DNA from 3 places in the Terrabacter lapilli genome. Region 1 is predicted to be linked to each of the others. Evidence: riboswitches for the same ligand, from Rfam matches in the RefSeq annotation. Region 1 holds a riboswitch; each other region holds the start of a gene.
The links. Region 1 has a riboswitch for S-adenosylmethionine ahead of ABD241_RS16720 (bifunctional o-acetylhomoserine/o-acetylserine sulfhydrylase). Riboswitches for the same ligand answer to the same signal wherever they lie in the genome.

Region 2: another riboswitch for S-adenosylmethionine. It lies ahead of metX (homoserine O-acetyltransferase MetX); the one in region 1 lies ahead of ABD241_RS16720 (bifunctional o-acetylhomoserine/o-acetylserine sulfhydrylase).
Region 3: another riboswitch for S-adenosylmethionine. It lies ahead of ABD241_RS10340 (cyclic-phosphate processing receiver domain-containing protein); the one in region 1 lies ahead of ABD241_RS16720 (bifunctional o-acetylhomoserine/o-acetylserine sulfhydrylase).

The regions. Positions count from the first base shown of each region.
Region 1 is NZ_BAAAPU010000009.1:390,247-395,905, forward strand. It holds gene ABD241_RS16695 (DUF2304 domain-containing protein) at 1-263, shown strand, start outside; gene ABD241_RS16700 (LCP family protein) at 250-1,422, shown strand; gene glfT1 (galactofuranosyltransferase GlfT1) at 1,422-2,357, shown strand; gene ABD241_RS16710 (WecB/TagA/CpsF family glycosyltransferase) at 2,336-3,145, opposite strand; gene ABD241_RS16715 (acyl-CoA dehydrogenase family protein) at 3,147-4,313, opposite strand; SAM riboswitch class IV at 4,478-4,597, shown strand; partial or broken gene ABD241_RS16720 (bifunctional o-acetylhomoserine/o-acetylserine sulfhydrylase) at 4,640-5,659, shown strand, end outside.
Region 2 is NZ_BAAAPU010000009.1:87,341-92,999, reverse strand. It holds gene ABD241_RS15350 (EcsC family protein) at 1-84, shown strand, start outside; gene ABD241_RS15345 (YkvA family protein) at 201-866, shown strand; gene ABD241_RS15340 (DUF4192 domain-containing protein) at 1,002-2,303, shown strand; SAM riboswitch class IV at 2,366-2,480, shown strand; gene metX (homoserine O-acetyltransferase MetX) at 2,497-3,777, shown strand; gene ABD241_RS15330 (universal stress protein) at 3,901-4,299, shown strand; gene ABD241_RS15325 (RNA polymerase sigma factor) at 4,634-5,659, shown strand, end outside.
Region 3 is NZ_BAAAPU010000007.1:531,211-536,869, forward strand. It holds gene ABD241_RS10335 (hypothetical protein) at 1-2,465, shown strand, start outside; SAM riboswitch class IV at 3,127-3,244, shown strand; gene ABD241_RS10340 (cyclic-phosphate processing receiver domain-containing protein) at 3,282-3,776, shown strand; gene ABD241_RS10345 (DUF3293 domain-containing protein) at 3,733-5,659, shown strand, end outside.

The DNA.
Region 1 (5,659 bases):
TCGCCCGCCGCATCGCGATCGACGAGGTGCCGTCGGCCACGCAGCACCCTGCGGTCGTCGGGGGCCAGCTGCGCAAGGCCACCGGTGCCATCGAGCCCGGTGAGCCCGGTGAGCCCGCACCTGAGACCTCCGGCGAGCTGCCCGACCGTCCCGAGCCGGCGCTCAGCCCCTCCCTCCCCACGCACGAGGTGGGGCTGCCCACAGCCGCCTCACACTCGTCGACGGTGACGCCAGAGAGCGCACGAGCCGATGACGCCCCCTGAGCGCCCCGCACGCGCCGACGACGACGCGTACGTCGTTGACACGCGCAACCGGCCGTCCGGGCAGCGAGGGGGCCGCCCCAAGCCCGACGCCGATGACGCGTACGTCGTCGACACGCGCCACCGTCCACCGGCCCGGCGGGGAGGCGTCCCGGCGGCCGATCCGGATGCAGAGCCCGCCCGTCGGCCACGGCGCCGCCGCGGCCGGCTCGTCGCTCTCCTGGTGGGCCTGCTGGTCCTCGCCTGGCTCGCGTTCATGGTGTGGGTGCCCTACAACGCGTGGAACGACATCGCCCGCGTGGACGCCACGCCCAGCGGCGACCGACCGACCGGTGGCAAGGGAACCAACTTCCTGCTCGTGGGCTCCGACTCGCGCCAGGGCCTGACCGAGGCGCAGAAGAAGGAGTTCGGCGCCACGAACGCCGCGGGCGCGCGCACTGACTCGATCATCCTCGTGCACGTCTCGGACAGCGGCAACAAGCCGCTGGTCATCTCGCTGCCGCGCGACTCGTACGTCCCCATCCCCGGCTACCGCAAGAACAAGATCAACGCCGCGTACGCCCTGGGTGGGCCCAAGCTGCTCACCGCGACGGTCGAGAACGCGACGGGCCTGACCATCGACGGCTACCTCGAGATCGGCTTCGGCGGCTTCGCCTCCGTCGTCGACTCCCTGGACGGCGTCGACATCTGTGTGCCGTTCAACATGAAGGACCCCGAGGCGGGCATCAACCTGAAGAAGGGGTGCCAGACCCTCGACGGTCACAACGCCCTCGGATTCGTGCGGACCCGTCACACCGACCCGCGCGGCGACCTCGGGCGCGCCGACCGCCAGCGCCAGTTCCTCGCCGCCGTCATGAAGAAGGCCGTGTCGCCCGGCACCGTGCTCGTGCCATGGCGGTACAAGGGCTTCGCCGACTCGATGAGCCGCGGGCTCATCCTGGGCAGGGACACGACGATGGGCGAGGCGCTCGCGATCTTCCAGGCCATGCGGTCGGTGTCCAACGGCGACGGCATCTCGGCGACCGTGCCGATCGCCGACCCCAACTACACGACGTATGCCGGGTCGTCGGTCAAGTGGGACTCGGCGAAGGCGAGCGAGCTGTTCCGCATGATCAAGGACGACGAGTCCCTGACGTCGGTCCCCAAGGGCGCCGGCAACTGATGCCGCCGGCGCCAGTGACCGGGGACGAGCTCGCCGCCCGGGCGGCCGACACGGTGGCCGTCGTCGTGACCCAGAACCGGGTCGAGCTGCTCGAGCGCTCGCTCGCGGTGCTGGCTGCACAGCGACCGCCGCTCGGCCACGTCGTGGTCGTCGACAACGGCGCCGACGAGCGCGTGCGCGCGCTCGTCGAGGCGCTCCCCGTGCCGGCGACGTGGCTGCCGTCGCGCCGCAACCTCGGAGGGGCGGGCGGCTTCGCCTACGGGATGCTGCACGCCCTCGCCCTGGGCTCCGCCTTCGTGTGGCTCGCCGACGACGACGGGCGCCCGGGTTCCGACACCACCCTGGCCACGCTGCTGCGGCACGTGGGCGAGGGCCGCCTCGCGATGGCGTCCCCGGCGGTCGTCCACGAGGACCTCCAGCAGCTGGCGTTCCCGACGCGCCGCTCGCTCCGGCGCGTCACCACGGTGGGCGAGCTGGCAGCCGAGGGCGCGGCCGGCGTGCTCGAGGGCTTCGCGGCGCTCTTCAACGGCGCGCTCTTCACGGCCGAGTGCATCGAGGCCGTCGGGGTCCCCGACCTGCGCCTCTTCCTGCGCGGTGACGAGATCGAGATGCACCGCCGGCTGCAGCGCTCCGGGCTGCGCTTCGGCACGGTCACGGACGCGACGTACGTCCACCCGAGCGGGGCGGCGGAGTTCCACGGGCCGCTGGGGGTGGTGCTGCCGCCCGACGGCGCCAAGCGCTTCTACACCTTCCGCAACCGCGGCTACCTCACCAACCAGCCGGGCAAGCGCCTCAAGCGGCCCCTGGAGTATGCCGTCTACACCGCCTTCCTGCTCGGCGCCCAGCGGTCGCCGGAGCAGTGGGCGCAGTGGCGCCGCCTCATGCGCGAGGGCCGCAAGGAGCGGTTCGAGCGCTACGACGCGCGGTCGGAGTGAGCCCGCCGGCGTGACGCCGCTCGATCGCGCAGGAGCACGGCCCCGAGCTGCACGGGCTCGATGAACACACGGCGCGCGTTCCTGCTCGGGCTCGCCACCAGGCGGTAGAGCCACTCCAGGCCGGCACGCCCCACCCAGCGTGGCGTGTGCACCTGCTCGCCGGAGACGTAGTCGATGCAACCGCCCACGTTCGCGATGACGCCGTGGGTCATCCGCTGCTGGTGCTCCTCGATCCACCGCTCCTGGGCGCCCATGCCCATCCCCACCAGGACCAGGTCGGCCTCGGGCAGCACCGCCTCGATCGTCGTGGCCGGCCCGGCGTCCTGCTGCGAGAGTCCGTAGCCGTCGAAGGCGACCCACCGGATGTTGGGGGCGCGCTCGGCGACGACGGCGGCTGCCCGTGCGCTCGACTCGGGAGAGGCACCGACGGCGAGCACGGTCAGCTCGGGGTCGCGTTCGAGCAGACGGAAGAGCCAGTCGCTGCTACCGACGCGGTACGACGCATCGAGCGTCGGATCAGCCGTGCGCAGCGCCCGCCAGACCGGCCAGCCGTCGGCCAGCACGACCTCGGCCCCGTCCGTGTAGCGGCGGAAGTCCGGGTCCGTCAGGTAGAGGTGCACGCCATGGAGGTTGAGGTTGCCGAGCCGCACCACCGGTGTCGGCCGGGCGAGGACCAGGTCGACGACGGCCGGCTCGGCCATCGGCGTCGCGCTGGTGCGCAGGTAGGGCACCTCGACGCGGGCGGGGATGCCGAGGCGCCCGCGCGCCGCGTGGTCGGCTCCGGACACGTCAGCCCTTGAGGAGCTGGCGGGCCATCACGAGCCGCTGCACCTGGTTGGTGCCCTCGTAGATCTGGGTGATCTTGGCGTCGCGCATCATCCGCTCGAGCGGGAAGTCGCTCGTGTAGCCGGCGCCCCCCAGCAGCTGGACGGCGTCGGTCGTGACCTTCATCGCGACGTCCGAGGCGTAGCACTTGGCGGCCGCGCCGAAGAACGACAGGTCCTTGTCGCCGCGCTCGGACTTCGCTGCCGCGACGTAGACCATCTGGCGCGCGGCCTCGAGCTCCATCGCCATGTCGGCCAGCATGAACTGGATGCCCTGGAAGTCGGCGATGCGCTTGCCGAACTGCTTGCGCTCCTTGACGTAGGCCAGCGCCTGGTCGAGCGCGCCCTGGGCGATGCCGACCGCCTGCGCCCCGATGGTGACGCGGGTGTGGTCGAGGGTGCGCAGCGCGATCTTCAGGCCGTCGCCGACCTGGCCCACGACGCGGTCGGCGGGGAGGCGGACGTCGTCGAAGTGCAGCTCGCGGGTGGGGCTGCCCTTGATGCCGAGCTTGCGCTCCTTCTCGCCGAACGTGAAGCCCTCGTCGGACTTCTCGACGACGAAGGCGGTGACGTTGCCGCCGCGCGGGCCGTCGGGGTCCGTCACGGCGAGCACCGTGTAGTACTCGGAGACGCCGGCGTTGGTGATCCACGACTTCTGCCCGGACAGGACCCACCCGTCGCCGTCCTGGCGCGCCCGGCACCGCATCGACGCGGTGTCGGAGCCGGCCTCGCGCTCGGAGAGGCCGTAGGAGAAGGTCGTCTCACCCTTGGCGAGCGGCGGCAGGTAGCGGGACTTGACCTGCTCGCTGCCGTCGAGGATGAGCGGGAGCGAGCCGAGCTTGTTGACGGCCGGGATGAGCGAGGCCGACGCGTCGACGCGGGCGACCTCCTCGATGACGATGCAGGTGGCGAGCGCGTCGGCCCCCACGCCGTCGTACTCCTCCGGCACGTGGGGGGCGAAGAAGTCCGAGGCGACGAGGGCGTCGTGCGCCTCCTGCGGGTAGCGCGCCTCGGCGTCGACGGCAGCGGCGTACGGGGCGATCTTGTCCTCGGCGACCGCGCGGACGGCCTCTCGGAGGGCCTCGTGGTCCTCGCTGGTCCGGAACAGGTCGAAGTCGGCGTTCGTGCTCACGGACGGTGATCCTACTCGCCGGTTCGGACGACCCGGGCCGCCTCGTGAGCGACGCCACGGGCGACGCAGCGTCAACTGCGGGGCCGAGCCGTATGCCGTGTCGGCGTCCACGATGAGGACACCCGCTCACTCTCGGTCGCGACGCATACGTACACTCCCCGGTAGGTCATGAGCGCCAGCGACAAGCCCCGGCTCGCTGGCCGGCAACCCTCCAACCGCGGTGGGGTGCCCCGGGTGAGGACCTGGCCCGTCGACGCCACCCGGCGCGCGGGCAAGCGCGGAGAGACCTCCCGAGAGTCGCTCTCCCGCACCGACCCGTCGGTGCGCCGGCTGCTGAACCCGCAGCCCCGGTCACCGACACGACCGAGGAAGAGCACCGAGCGATGACCGAGCCCAACTGGTCCTTCGAGACCAAGCAGATCCACGCCGGACAGTCCGCCGACGGCACCACCGGAGCGCGCGCACTGCCGATCTACCAGACGACGAGCTACGTCTTCAACGACACCGACCACGCCGCAAACCTGTTCGGGCTCAAGGAGTTCGGCAACATCTACACGCGGATCATGAACCCGACGACCGATGTCGTCGAGCAGCGCATCGCCGCGCTGGAGGGCGGGGTCGGGGCGCTGCTCGTGGCCTCCGGGCAGTCCGCCACGACGCTGGCGCTGCTCAACCTCGCCGAGGCCGGCGACCACATCGTGGCCTCCCCCAGCCTCTACGGCGGCACCGTCAACCTGCTGAAGTTCACCTTCCCCAAGCTCGGCATCGACGTCAGCTTCGTCGAGGACCCGACCTCGATCGAGTCCTGGCGGGCGGCCGTGCGGCCCAACACCAAGGCCTTCTTCGGCGAGACCATCGCCAACCCGAAGGCCGAGGTGCTCGACATCGAGGCCGTCGCCGCGCTCGCCCACGAGCACGGCGTGCCGCTCGTCGTCGACAACACCATCGCCACGCCCTACGTCATCCGGCCGATCGAGTGGGGCGCCGACGTCGTCGTGCACTCCGCGACGAAGTACCTCGGCGGCCACGGCACCTCGATCGCCGGGGTCATCGTCGACGCGGGGCGCTTCGACTACGCCCAGGACCCGGAGCGGTTCCCGAACTACAACACGCCCGAGGAGAGCTACCACGGCCTCGTCTTCGCGCGGGACCTCGGCGTCGGCAGCCCCCTCGGGGCCAACCTCGCCTACATCCTCAAGGCGCGCGTGCAGCTGCTGCGCGACCTCGGCCCGTCCGCCGCGCCGTTCAACGCCTTCCTCATCGCCCAGGGCCTCGAGACGCTGTCGCTCCGCCTCGAGCGCCACCTCGAGAACGCCGCGAAGGTCGCAGCCTTCCTGCAGGGCCAC
Region 2 (5,659 bases), 300 kb from region 1:
GCGGGCATCGACGTCTACATGCTGAACCGGATCGGCCGGCAGGCCGCCCGCGAGTTCCCGTCCGTCAAGACCTTCGGCAGCTGAGTCCGCCGAGCTCATGGCCGCCGTCCACGCCGTGTGAGGAGTATCCACATCATCACTGTTTCGCAAACGAACCCGCCGTCGGGAATCGTGCCCCGGCCCGGCTCGTTGGGCCGGTCATGAAGACTGCGTCCCGCCTCAAGATGGCCGCCAGCGTGGCCTCGGTCGTTCGCGCCTCCGTCCGCCCCGGGGCGCCCAGCCTGCCCGAGCGCGTGCAGGCGGTCCCCCGGCTCGTGCGCTCGACCTTGCAGGGAACGTATGCCGGCACGACCCTCAAGCGGCTCGGGCTCGTCGCCGGGGCGGTGGCCTACGTCGCCTCACCCGTCGACCTGCTCCCCGAGGCGGTCCTTCCCGTGCTCGGTGCCGCGGACGACGCGGTCGTCATCTCTTGGGCGATCAAGGCCTTCTTCGAGGAAACCGACCGCTTCCTGTCCTGGGAGGCAGGGCACGGGTCCTCCGGTGCCCGCTCGCGCCGGGACCAGGGCTCCGGGGGCCGGTTCACCGGGTCGTCCGAGGCGTCGCGCACGACGGTTCCCGGCACGGCCGAGCCGGGCTCCACCGGGAATGGCGGCACCCATCATCCGTCCACGGGTTCGCCCCGCGACCTGCAGTCCGTGGTGGCGACCTCAGGCGCCCGGGGCGCGGGCGCGCCGAACCCCGACCGCGACGTCACGGGCGCCGCCGCCGGTGCCGACCGCGGCGCTCGAGCACGGCTGCCGGAGGGCGTGCGGCAGGCAGCGGCAGACTTCGTCCTCGAGTCCGTGCGCAAGCGGCTGGAGCGCTGAGGCGTAACCGGGCCCGTTGGCCCAGGCAGGTCCCGACGGGCAGGTCGTCCACACCCCGATCAGGGTGAGGGGTGCCCGTCCACAGGGTGGCCGAGGGGCCTGTCGCCACTCCGGCAGCGAGGCGAGGCTCTCGGCATGCCGAAGATCTCACTGTCCGGGCCGGCCGAGCTGCTGACCGTCATTCCCTTCCACCTCGGGTTCCAGCCGACGCGCAGCGTCGTGGTGGTCTGCTTCCACGGCAGGCGACTGGGCCTGCTGGCCCGGCTCGACGTCGTCGACGCCGACGTGGCTGCCGAGGCGGCAGCCCAGACGGTGCCGACTCTGCTGCAGGGTGACCCCTCGTCGGTCGCCCTCGTCGGGTTCGAGGAGGAGCCCGATGAGGCGCTGCCGCTGCTCGAGGCACTGGCGGACGCGGTCGAGTGGGACCGCGTCCTGGTCCGCGAGCGTCTTGTCGTCCGTGATGGCCGGTGGCGCTCGATCGGTTGCGACTGCTGTCCCGACGAGGGGTGGCGGCTGCCGGAGCAGGCCGACGTCCCGGCGGTCGCCGACTACGTCGCTCTGGGGCATGCCGTGCTGCCCGCTCGGCAGGATCTCGCCCGGCTCGTCGCGCCACTCGCGCCCACCGACCCGCTCCACCGCGGCATCCACGCAGGCATCGAGGAGTGGCAGCGGAGGTATGCCGCGGCCGGGGGATCGGTCTCGGACCTGCCGGAAGGGCCGGGGCCGCGACGCGCCTCGCGCACCCGGACCGGCACCTCGGACCGCGGCCTGGCCGTCCTCGAGGGTGGAGATCACAGCGCCCGGCAGCAGCTGGTCAACGAGTCCCTCGTCGCCTGGGCCGCGGTCCTGCACGGCGAGATCGACGAGTCCGAGCTGGCCGACTGGGTGCCGTCCCTGGTCGGACCGCTTCGCGACCTGCACGTCCGTGACGCGATCGTGGGGTGGTTGTGTCCGGGGTGCGTGCCGCTGGATGGCTTTCCGGACCAGCTCCAGGTGCTCCTTGACGAGCTCCTCGGACCGGAGCTGCGTCTGCCACCGGCCGCCGGTGACGAACGGTCGGGGCCGGACACGGGGCCGGACACGGGGCCGGAGGAGGGCCCGTGGAGCGACGGCCACGGGTCGGGCGAGCCCCTCGACGTCAGACCGGGACTCGACCTCGACGACGCGCGCCTTGCTGCGGGCCAGCTGGACGGGTGGGACGAGGCGGCCGTGCCCCGGCTGGTGCTCGCCCGGCTCGAGCAGGTCTGCCGCCTGACCCCGCCGGCGCACGCAGCACCCCTGCTGTCGGTGGTGGCCTCGCTCGCCTGGTGGGTGGGCGACGGAGCCAGGTCGGGCGTCGCTGTCGACCGTGCGCTGGAGCTCGAGCCCGAGCACCGGCTCAGCCGGCTCGTGCGGCAGTCGCTCGACTACGGCATCCGCCCGAGCCGGTGCGCGTGAGGGCGTCCATGTCGTGGACGGCTGCGTGAGGCCACGAGGCGCCCTCGCGTATGGTTTGTCGAGGTCATGAGTACCAGTGACAAGCCCCGGCTCGCTGGTCGGCAACCCTCCTTCGCGGTGGGGTGCCCCGGGTGAGGACCTGGCCGCGCCCGTCCCGGGTGCGTGCAAGCGCGAGCACGAGGAGTGGTACCCGATGACCGTCACGCACCGGAAGCAGGGCACGCGGCGACCCGGACACGTCGGCGCGGCCGGAGGTGTCCAGCACACTGGGGTCGCCCCGTTCCCGTCGGGGCGCGCCACGCCGGCGCCGGCCCCGGGGCACGGGCGTCCCGGTGACGGCCGCGTCGACCAGCGCGGCGACGGCGTGTGGCGCGACGGCGACCCGGTCGGCCGGCGCCGGTTCGCCGACGTGGGCGACATCGAGCTCGAGCGCGGGGGCGTGCTGCCCGGGGTGCGCATCGCCTACGAGACGTGGGGAACGCTCAACGAGGCCCGGGACAACGTCATCCTCGTCGAGCACGCCCTGACCGGCGACAGCCATGTAGTGGGGGAGGCCGGCGATGGTCACGCGTCGCCGGGCTGGTGGAACTCGCTCATCGGTCCCGGGCGCCCGGTCGACCCCGGGCAGTGGTTCGTCGTCGCTGCCAACGTCCTCGGCGGCTGCCAGGGCAGCACCGGTCCGGCGAGCACCGCGCCCGACGGCCGGCCGTGGGGCAGCCGGTTCCCGTACGTCACGGTGCGTGACCAGGTCAAGGCCGAGCATCGAGTGCTCGCCGACCTCGGCATTGACCGCCTCGCAGCGGTCGTCGGCGGGTCGATGGGCGGCATGAGGGCACTGGAATGGGCTGTGAGCCGACCCGACGCGGTGGAGCGCTGCATCGTGCTCGCCTCCACCGCCTACGCCACCGCCGACCAGATCGCCTGGTGCCAGTCCCAGCTCCTCGCGATCCGCCACGACCCCGACTTCTCCGGGGGTGACTACTACGCGAGCGGACGTCGGCCCGACGCCGGTCTGGGCCTCGCCCGCCGCATCGCGCACATCACCTACCGCACCGAGGCCGAGCTCGGGCAGCGCTTCGGCCGCGAGCCACAGCTCGGCGAGGACCCGCTGCAGGCCGGTGAGCGGGGGCGCTTCGCCGTCGAGTCCTACCTCGACCACCACGCCGGCAAGCTGGCGCGCCGCTTCGACGCCAACTCCTACATCGTCCTCACCGAGGCGATGAACTCCCACGACGTCGGGCGTGACCGCGGTGGGCTCCGGGCGGCGCTGGCCCGGGTCACGGCCGACTGCACCGTGGTCTCGGTCGACACCGACCGGCTCTACCCACCACGGCTGTCCGACGAGCTGCACGCGGCCCTACCCGCGTCCGAGCGCGAGCACATCGTGTCCGACTTCGGCCACGACGGGTTCCTCATCGAGGAGGACCAGGTGGGCCGGATCGTCCGCGAGGCACTGGGCCGCCCGCGGGGCTGACCGGACTGTCACCGTCCCGCACCGGTGACCGGTGCCCGCAGACGCTCGCGCGACGCGCTGCGCAGGGGGATTTCGGGTACGGTGCGACCACTGGTTGTTTCCGTCCCAAGGAGGTCCGGGAAAGTGGCCATCGTTGTCGGTTATGTCGCCACCAAGGAAGGGCGCGCGGCGCTCAAGAGAGCTGCCGAGGAGTGCGTCCTGCGTGGTGCGAAGCTCGTCGTGATCAGCTCCCACCGAGGTGGGAAGGACTTCGACAGGGCGGAGGCCAGCCAGTTCGAGACCGAGCTCAGCCGCGTCCAGGCCCTGCTCGACGAGAAGGGGCTCGAGCACGAGGTGCGCCAGCTGGTCCGTGGCAACGACCCGGCCGAGGACCTGATCTCCGTCGCTGAGGAGGAGAAGGCCGACTTCATCGTCATCGGCCTGCGCCGCCGCAGCCCCGTCGGCAAGCTCATCCTCGGCTCCAACGCCCAGCGCATCCTGCTCGACGCGAGCTGTCCCGTCCTCGCCGTCAAGGGCGAGTGACGAAGCACCTCGCCTGACTCGGAGGTCGGCGCAGCGAGGGGTCCCAGCGCCCCGCCGTATTTCCCCTGCGTTCGCCCTGATGCCTCACGCCGTTTTATAATGTCCGAGTACCGGATCGCACAAGGCACACCGAGAGCTCGAACAGGGACCGACTCCGACAGGCCACGCTTCTCCGGGCACCAACTCCCATCCTCGTTCGTTGTGATGGTGCATGCCCGGAAGCGGCGCGCCCACCAGACGAGTCTCGCGACGAAAGGCGACTGCATCCGTGCCCAAGGCAACAACCGCTGGAGCTCCCAAGACCCTGCCGAAGGTGTTCCAGCACGAGGCGATCATGCAGCTCCTGGTCAAGGGCAGCACCAACGGGACGATCACCGGGACTGAGATCGCGCAGGCCCAGGTCGACGCTGGACTCGACCTGAAGCAGATGAAGCCGGTCCTCACCACGCTCGAGGCCCACGACATCGAGATCGTCGTCGACGCACCGCACTCGAGCACCAAGAAGACCCGAACCGGGACCAAGGGAGGCACTGTGGCCACCGCACGGAGCAGCACGGCCGCGGCGACGAAGTCCGCCACGCGGACCACCACCGCCACCACCAAGACCACTGCGAAGAAGACGACCGCCAAGGCGGCCTCCGCCGACGACGAGCAGGGCGGGTCCGCCAAGCCGACCGCCGCCCGCACCGTCAAGAAGGCGGCGACCAACGCCGGTGTCGTCAAGGCCGCCGCGAAGCCCGCGGCGAAGAAGGCCGCCACCAAGAAGACCACCACCAAGAAGGCCACTGCCGGTTCCGGCGCCGGGGGCGCCGACGCCGTCGTCGGTGACGACGTGGACGAGGACGCCGACGTCGAGCCCGACGACGCCCCGGTCGCCGAGCTCGAGGACGTCGAGGTCGTCGCCGAGGTGGTGGAGGACGCGGACGAGACCGACGACGCGGACGAGAACGCGCCGGCCGCCGCAGCCAAGACGGAGGAGGCCGAGGAGTCGGGCTTCGTCATCCGCGACGACGACGAGGACGACGCCCCGGCGCAGCAGGTCGTGACCGCCGGCGCCACCGCCGACCCGGTCAAGGACTACCTCAAGCAGATCGGCAAGGTCGCCCTCCTCAACGCCGAGCAGGAGGTCGAGCTCGCCAAGCGCATCGAGGCGGGCCTCTTCGCCGAGGAGAAGCTCAACTCCGGCGAGAAGATCGACATGAAGCTCAAGCGCGAGCTCTGGTGGATCGCCCAGGACGGCAAGAAGGCCAAGAACCACCTGCTCGAGGCCAACCTGCGTCTGGTCGTCTCGCTCGCCAAGCGCTACACCGGCCGCGGCATGCTCTTCCTCGACCTCATCCAGGAGGGCAACCTCGGCCTC
Region 3 (5,659 bases), on a different contig from region 1:
AGCCGAAGGTCCACAGGAGAATGATGAGTCAATTCCCAGGCGTTCTGGAGGCCACACTCGAGGCGCTTGTCCAGGCCTTCGAGAGGGCCCTGCCTGAGCTAGCGCACCCGCCTACGAATGACCCGAGCGCGTTCGAGCGCATCACCCAGGCGGCGCGGATGAGCAATGTACGGACTCAACAGCGCCCTCACGTGCCGCCTTGGGAAACCGAAGCCGCCGTCGAGGAAAAGCTGCGCGAACTAATCGGCGTCCTTCCCCTTGTCCCCGCGCATGCTCCCGCGCAGATCCGCACGATCGGCGGCAACACGTACGAGCTGCTGCTCAGCGACATGACGCCCGCACAAAGGGAATGTGTCAGGGACTCCGTGACCCAGAGCATCATCGCTGGGCAACCCCCGTTGCCAGATGCACCCTCACTTGCTTTCCTCCTTCGAATGCTCACTCTGGGCGACGAAGCCTTCCCACATGGCTTAGTGCCTCCAGCTCCGCTTTGGCCCGACGCCATCGCGACGCTCGACGGGGGTATGGCCGCGGCAGATGAGGCCTACATCGATTTGCACCATCACGGCTGGGCCACGGCAGAGAGACACTTCCTGCAGCTGCGCCCTGCCAGTCTCGCCGACGCTCGTCGCCTGCGCGACGCTCGCATCGCCTTCGCCGATTGCGCCGTTGGAGCCACCGAGGCCGCCACGGTCCGCGAGGGATGGAGGACCTACCTCCTCTATCAGGTTGGCCCCGGCATCGCTGCAGAGGAGCTTGGCCACTCCGGCTCTTGGAGCGACGGCAGCGACTTCGCCTACGCGAACGACATCCTCAAAAGGTCCATCTCAGCCGACGACTGGACCTTAGCCCATCGCATCAATGAAGAGATGCTCGCATGGGAAGGTGAGGTCGACCCTGACCAGCGCTCCTCCTTCGAATACCGATCGCGACGAGTGTCGAAGAAGTTCGGCACAGCAGAACGCAGCGCGAAGGTGACGCGCCCGAAGGATGCGCGCCCGATTCGCAACGCTGCCCCCATCGCCCCCAAGCGCCCCACCTCGGCTGAATCCGTAGTCCACGAGGCGCCTAGCGGGACCGACGACCGCACCCGCCAATTCATGCACGCCCTCGCCGCCAACAACCCCCACAGGTGCGTCGAACTCCTCAGCGAGATGGCTAATGGAGGGACTATCGGTCACCTTTGGCTGCTGTACGAGCTGGACAACCCATGGGCCAACGGCCAAATCCTCAAACACCCGGCACTCGACGATGAGCTGCAGACCTGGATTCTTCGGCGCGCCCGCCACGGAAAGAACGCGCGACCCGCATTGAGCAGGTACGTCCACCTCTTCGTCCGCCAACGAATCGAATTCGCCGCCCAGGTCCTCGAGCACGCCGAGGACGAGGCATCGATCCTCCTTGCCCTGGCCGAACACGGCCCGGACCTAGGGCCGGGCATCGCTGTCGCTTTGGCGAAACGCACACTATCCATGCCTGCCAAGCTCGCAACCTCGATCACCACCGCCATCACCAAACACATGGCCGACCGCCTACCGCAAGAAGTTCTTGATGTGGTAGTAGCGGCCCAAGAGAGCGCCAGCAGCGACCGCAAACCAAGCGCAGCGCTGTATGCGTCCCTCGACCAAGCCCAACAACGGCACCCGATCGTGATACCGGCCGCGCTCGAGGAACAGTCCGCCTCACAGTTCATCGAGCTACTCGGGCAGGTCGATGACCCCGGACGTGTCGAGGACCTCCTCCACAGGTGGCGCGGTGAACTTCCGTGGTCGGACCTCATGCGAGCCATCGACGATGGTGAGCTTGCCAGCGAAGTGGTTCGCCGGGTGGGCCGGCGAATCGGCGCACCACAGGAGATCGTGCGCCGTGCCGTACAGCTGGGGGCTATACCGATGAATGCCACGACCCAAGAGTCCCTTCGCTGGCTAGAGGCATTACTAGACATGCCCCCTTCGGGCGATGACGAGTTGCGCTCGGCGCGAGTCCTCCTCGCAAGCAAGCTCGTACTAACAGACCGCGGGGATCTAAGGAGCCGCCTGCCAGCGGCAGAATGGAAGGAGGCTGCCACGCTCAGCCTCCTCAACACCCTTGGCGATCAAGTACTGGGCCATCGCTACCGCGTGGACGACGTGGACCCGCGAATCTTCGAACTGGGAGGGCAGTGGATCCGGGAGGACGCCGTCAACGTTGATCACCTCATCGGCGTTCTGCCTCTGCCGACGGCGTGTCGTCTATGGTTCAGTGCCTACCCGAACGACGACGAGGGAACGATGTCGAACGCGCTTGGCGAGCCCGTGCCGGCAGCGCTCGAGGATTGGCTAACGGGCAGATTGGCAGACCCAACGCTCGGCTTAGAACCAGGCGACGTTGCGGACGCGTATTCGGCGATTGTGGGCTGGCAGGAGTCGCTGCGCGATCTAGTTGTTTACGCAGGCGAATTCCAGGATCGTCAGGAATTGGAGTAGGAGGCTAAGCGGCCTGAGCGCGGGCGTCGCCGCCTGCCCTCCTCTCCGCTCGGCGCGGTCGAGGCGATTTGCCTACAACAGAAGGCCGTCATCGCGAGATCTTCTCCGGTCGATGGGATGACCTGCTTGCTGCTCTCTTCAACGGCTGGGCCCGTGTTCTGCATCCCACGCCCGTGGAAGGGGTGGCACGATTTAGGCTGGGCGGCGAAAGTGCACCCGGTACACATTCGAGGCTGCCTCTCGAGCCTGGTTGTCAAAAGGCTCAGCGCTGTATTCTAGGTGGATGAGTTGAGGCTTGGGCCCAAGGTGCCATTCCCAGCTGCACGTCGCATTGCGCGCGTATGCGGTTCATCGATGCCGTCGCGCGGCGCCGGGTTCGGTAGGTCGTGAAGCTCGGATGCGAGTGCTGCAAAGGTCGCCGTCGAGGTTGCCGTCGCCTCGCGCGTGCAGCTGATTCAGCGTCGTCGCGACCTGCCGCCAAGGAGCTGCCATATCCGCGCCTATCGGCTCGGCGCTCGGCGCTCGGCGGATGCGCGGAGCGAGTCGAGCGGCGCTGTCGCAAAGACCGCGGCAATACGCCGCGAGTCGGCGGACGTGGGAGCCCAAGTAGGCGGCCGGAAGCCACGCTGATGTCCGAGGCGTCCTTTCATCATGTCTCCCGGGTCAAGAGGCGCGACCGTCACCCACCTTGGAGGGGTCGCCCGGCAACCGGTCCGCCCCGGTGCCGTCCAAGGAAGACCCGGCCGCGCCGGCATCCGTCGGCTCCGCCAGAGCGGGCCTCGGTTCAGGGGCTCCTTGGACCGAAAGGGGCTGTGGATGCACCCATCCCTGCTTCCCGAGCTTCGCCCGCAGACTCCGCTGGTCGTCCTCGTCGACGACACACGCGCCTTTCGAGACCGGCGATCCCACCTCCAAGTTCGCCGCGGCCACGATGCGGTCGAACTCCTTCGTGCCGTCGGGGACCGGCAGATCGACGAACTCTGGCTCGACTACGAGCTCCTCGGCGGGACGACGTCCGTCGCGGCGGTCGACCATCTCGTTGCTCGAGCAGAGCGCGGTAACCGTCTGGGCGTCGACGTGATCGAGGTCCATTCCGCACGAGTCCCTGAGGCGCTCCACATCACCCAGCGTCTGCAGCGCGCTGGGTATCGCGCCCGGCGGTGCTACGTGCAGGGCATCTGGACCCGATTCGACCCGGCGACCCACGACGAATGGCGTCCCGATGCCAGCGCCGGCATCGCTGAGCACCCCACTTCGAGGCGCGCGGATGCCAGCGGACCCGCCGACGTCACGGAGGGTTTCCGCGCATGATTCGCGACGCCTGTCTCTCGGTGCAACTGCGTCTGCACCTGCCGGCTGGACTCGTCGTCATCGAAAGTGGCGAGTCGGGGCAGCGGCCGGCGACGCACCCGCGCAGGCGGTCCACATCGTCACGGCATACAACCCGCACGGCCGGCCGGCCACGGAGTCGGACAACCGTCGCGCGCAGCGCGCCCTGGTCGCGCAGCCGGACGCCAGGAACGCGGCGTACCACCCGGCGGCCGGGGCCGACCCGGCGTGGCTGCACGTCGAACCGAGCGTTGCGATCGTCGGCCTGACGCGGCAGGAGGCTGTCGACCTCGGGTGGCGGTTCAAGCAGGACGCCATCTTCGAGTGGACGGCTGACGCGTTGACTGTCGTCTCCTGCACGGATGGCGCGACAGTGGCGCTCGGCTGGCGCCAGATCACGCCTGACGCGCGGGCCACCGGCGCCGACCGGGCGTGGCGGGAGCTCGGCCTGGCATCTCCGTACGTGTCGATCGCCGCCGCGAACACGGCGCTGAACCGCGCGCTCGAGGCGGTAGACGACCAGCGGGCCGCGGTGCTGAACTACGTTTTCCTCGACTTCGCCGCGGACTACTGGGCGCCGCGTGTCGAGGCGGAGCGGATGCGCGAGTCCCGACGCAAGGAGCAACCGCACGAGGCAGATCGGGCAGCCGCGGCGGCGGCGCGCCGAGCCCAGGAGCGACGTGAGAAGCTTCGCGCTCGTCAGTCGGAGGCACGCAGACGCCATGCCGCCGAGCACCGCGAGCACGTCGAAGCCGGGTGGCCCCAGGCGTGGCATCCGCAGCACGTCTACAAGTGGCTGAACCTCGGTGGTGACCTCGAGGGAGCCCGTCGCTGGCCAGACGAGGGCTTGACGCCGTCGGCCGTCCTCTCGGCAGCCGGGGCCATTGGGAATGCACTGGCTCTGCCTATTGCCGTCAGCGACCCTGCGGAGGTGGCGTGGTGGGGCGACACCTTGACCGACATCGCGGAAGGTACGTGGCCGCAGGTGCCGGCCTCCACACGCATCTCCGTCAAGCGGACGTTCCGGGACGGCAGACGGGAGCGCTGGTTCGTGCTGTCGGAAGCGGATGGTGGGGTCCGGGTCGAGCGCTGGCAAGCCTCGGCGGCGTCGCGTCCAGCTGCGCCGGATTGGACGCGCACCGTCGTCGGCGTCTTTCCGACGACCGAGGCTGCATTGGAGGCAGTTCCCGAACTGTCGACCGTCAGCCCCGACGTCGTCGGCGAGATCAACGCGGCGCGAGACAACGGCGTCGACCTGCTCGAGCACTTGCGCATACCGCGAGCCGTTGACGAGCACGATCAAGGGCTGGGGGTGGAGGAAGGGGCTGCACAGGCGGCCCGGCTCGAGCGGGACGAGGTCGCGCGCCTCGTCGAGGGGGTGCCATCACACCTCGTCTACTGCACCGTCGATGGTTTGCCTGTCGTCGCAGTGCAAACCGCCCATGAATGGCGGCGGCTCACGGTGGGCGTCGACGGGATCGAGAAAGGCGGGCTCGTCGCCGAGGACGTGGTCCAGTCCCGGTGGTCCAGCGAGTCGGGCGAGGAGCCAATCGTTTGCCATGGAGGCGGATCGATCAAGGTCGTCGCTCCCGGGCTCGCAGTCGTCCGGCAGTGGGGCGACCAGGGCGATGGCAGTGAGTTCGTGGCTTGGCCGACGGCCGTAAGGGGCCGGGCTGGCGTGGTAGCCCGCTGGATCGCGGAGTCCGACCTCCAGACCGTGGCGGCGATCCTGCTCGAACCGTGGCCGGACGACGAGCAGTGGCTCGTCTGGTACGACAACCCGATAGCGCTCGACCTCGCCCTCGACGACGAGACACGCGACGCGCTCCGAGGATGCCTGGCCAGTGACCCTGAGTACGCGAGGG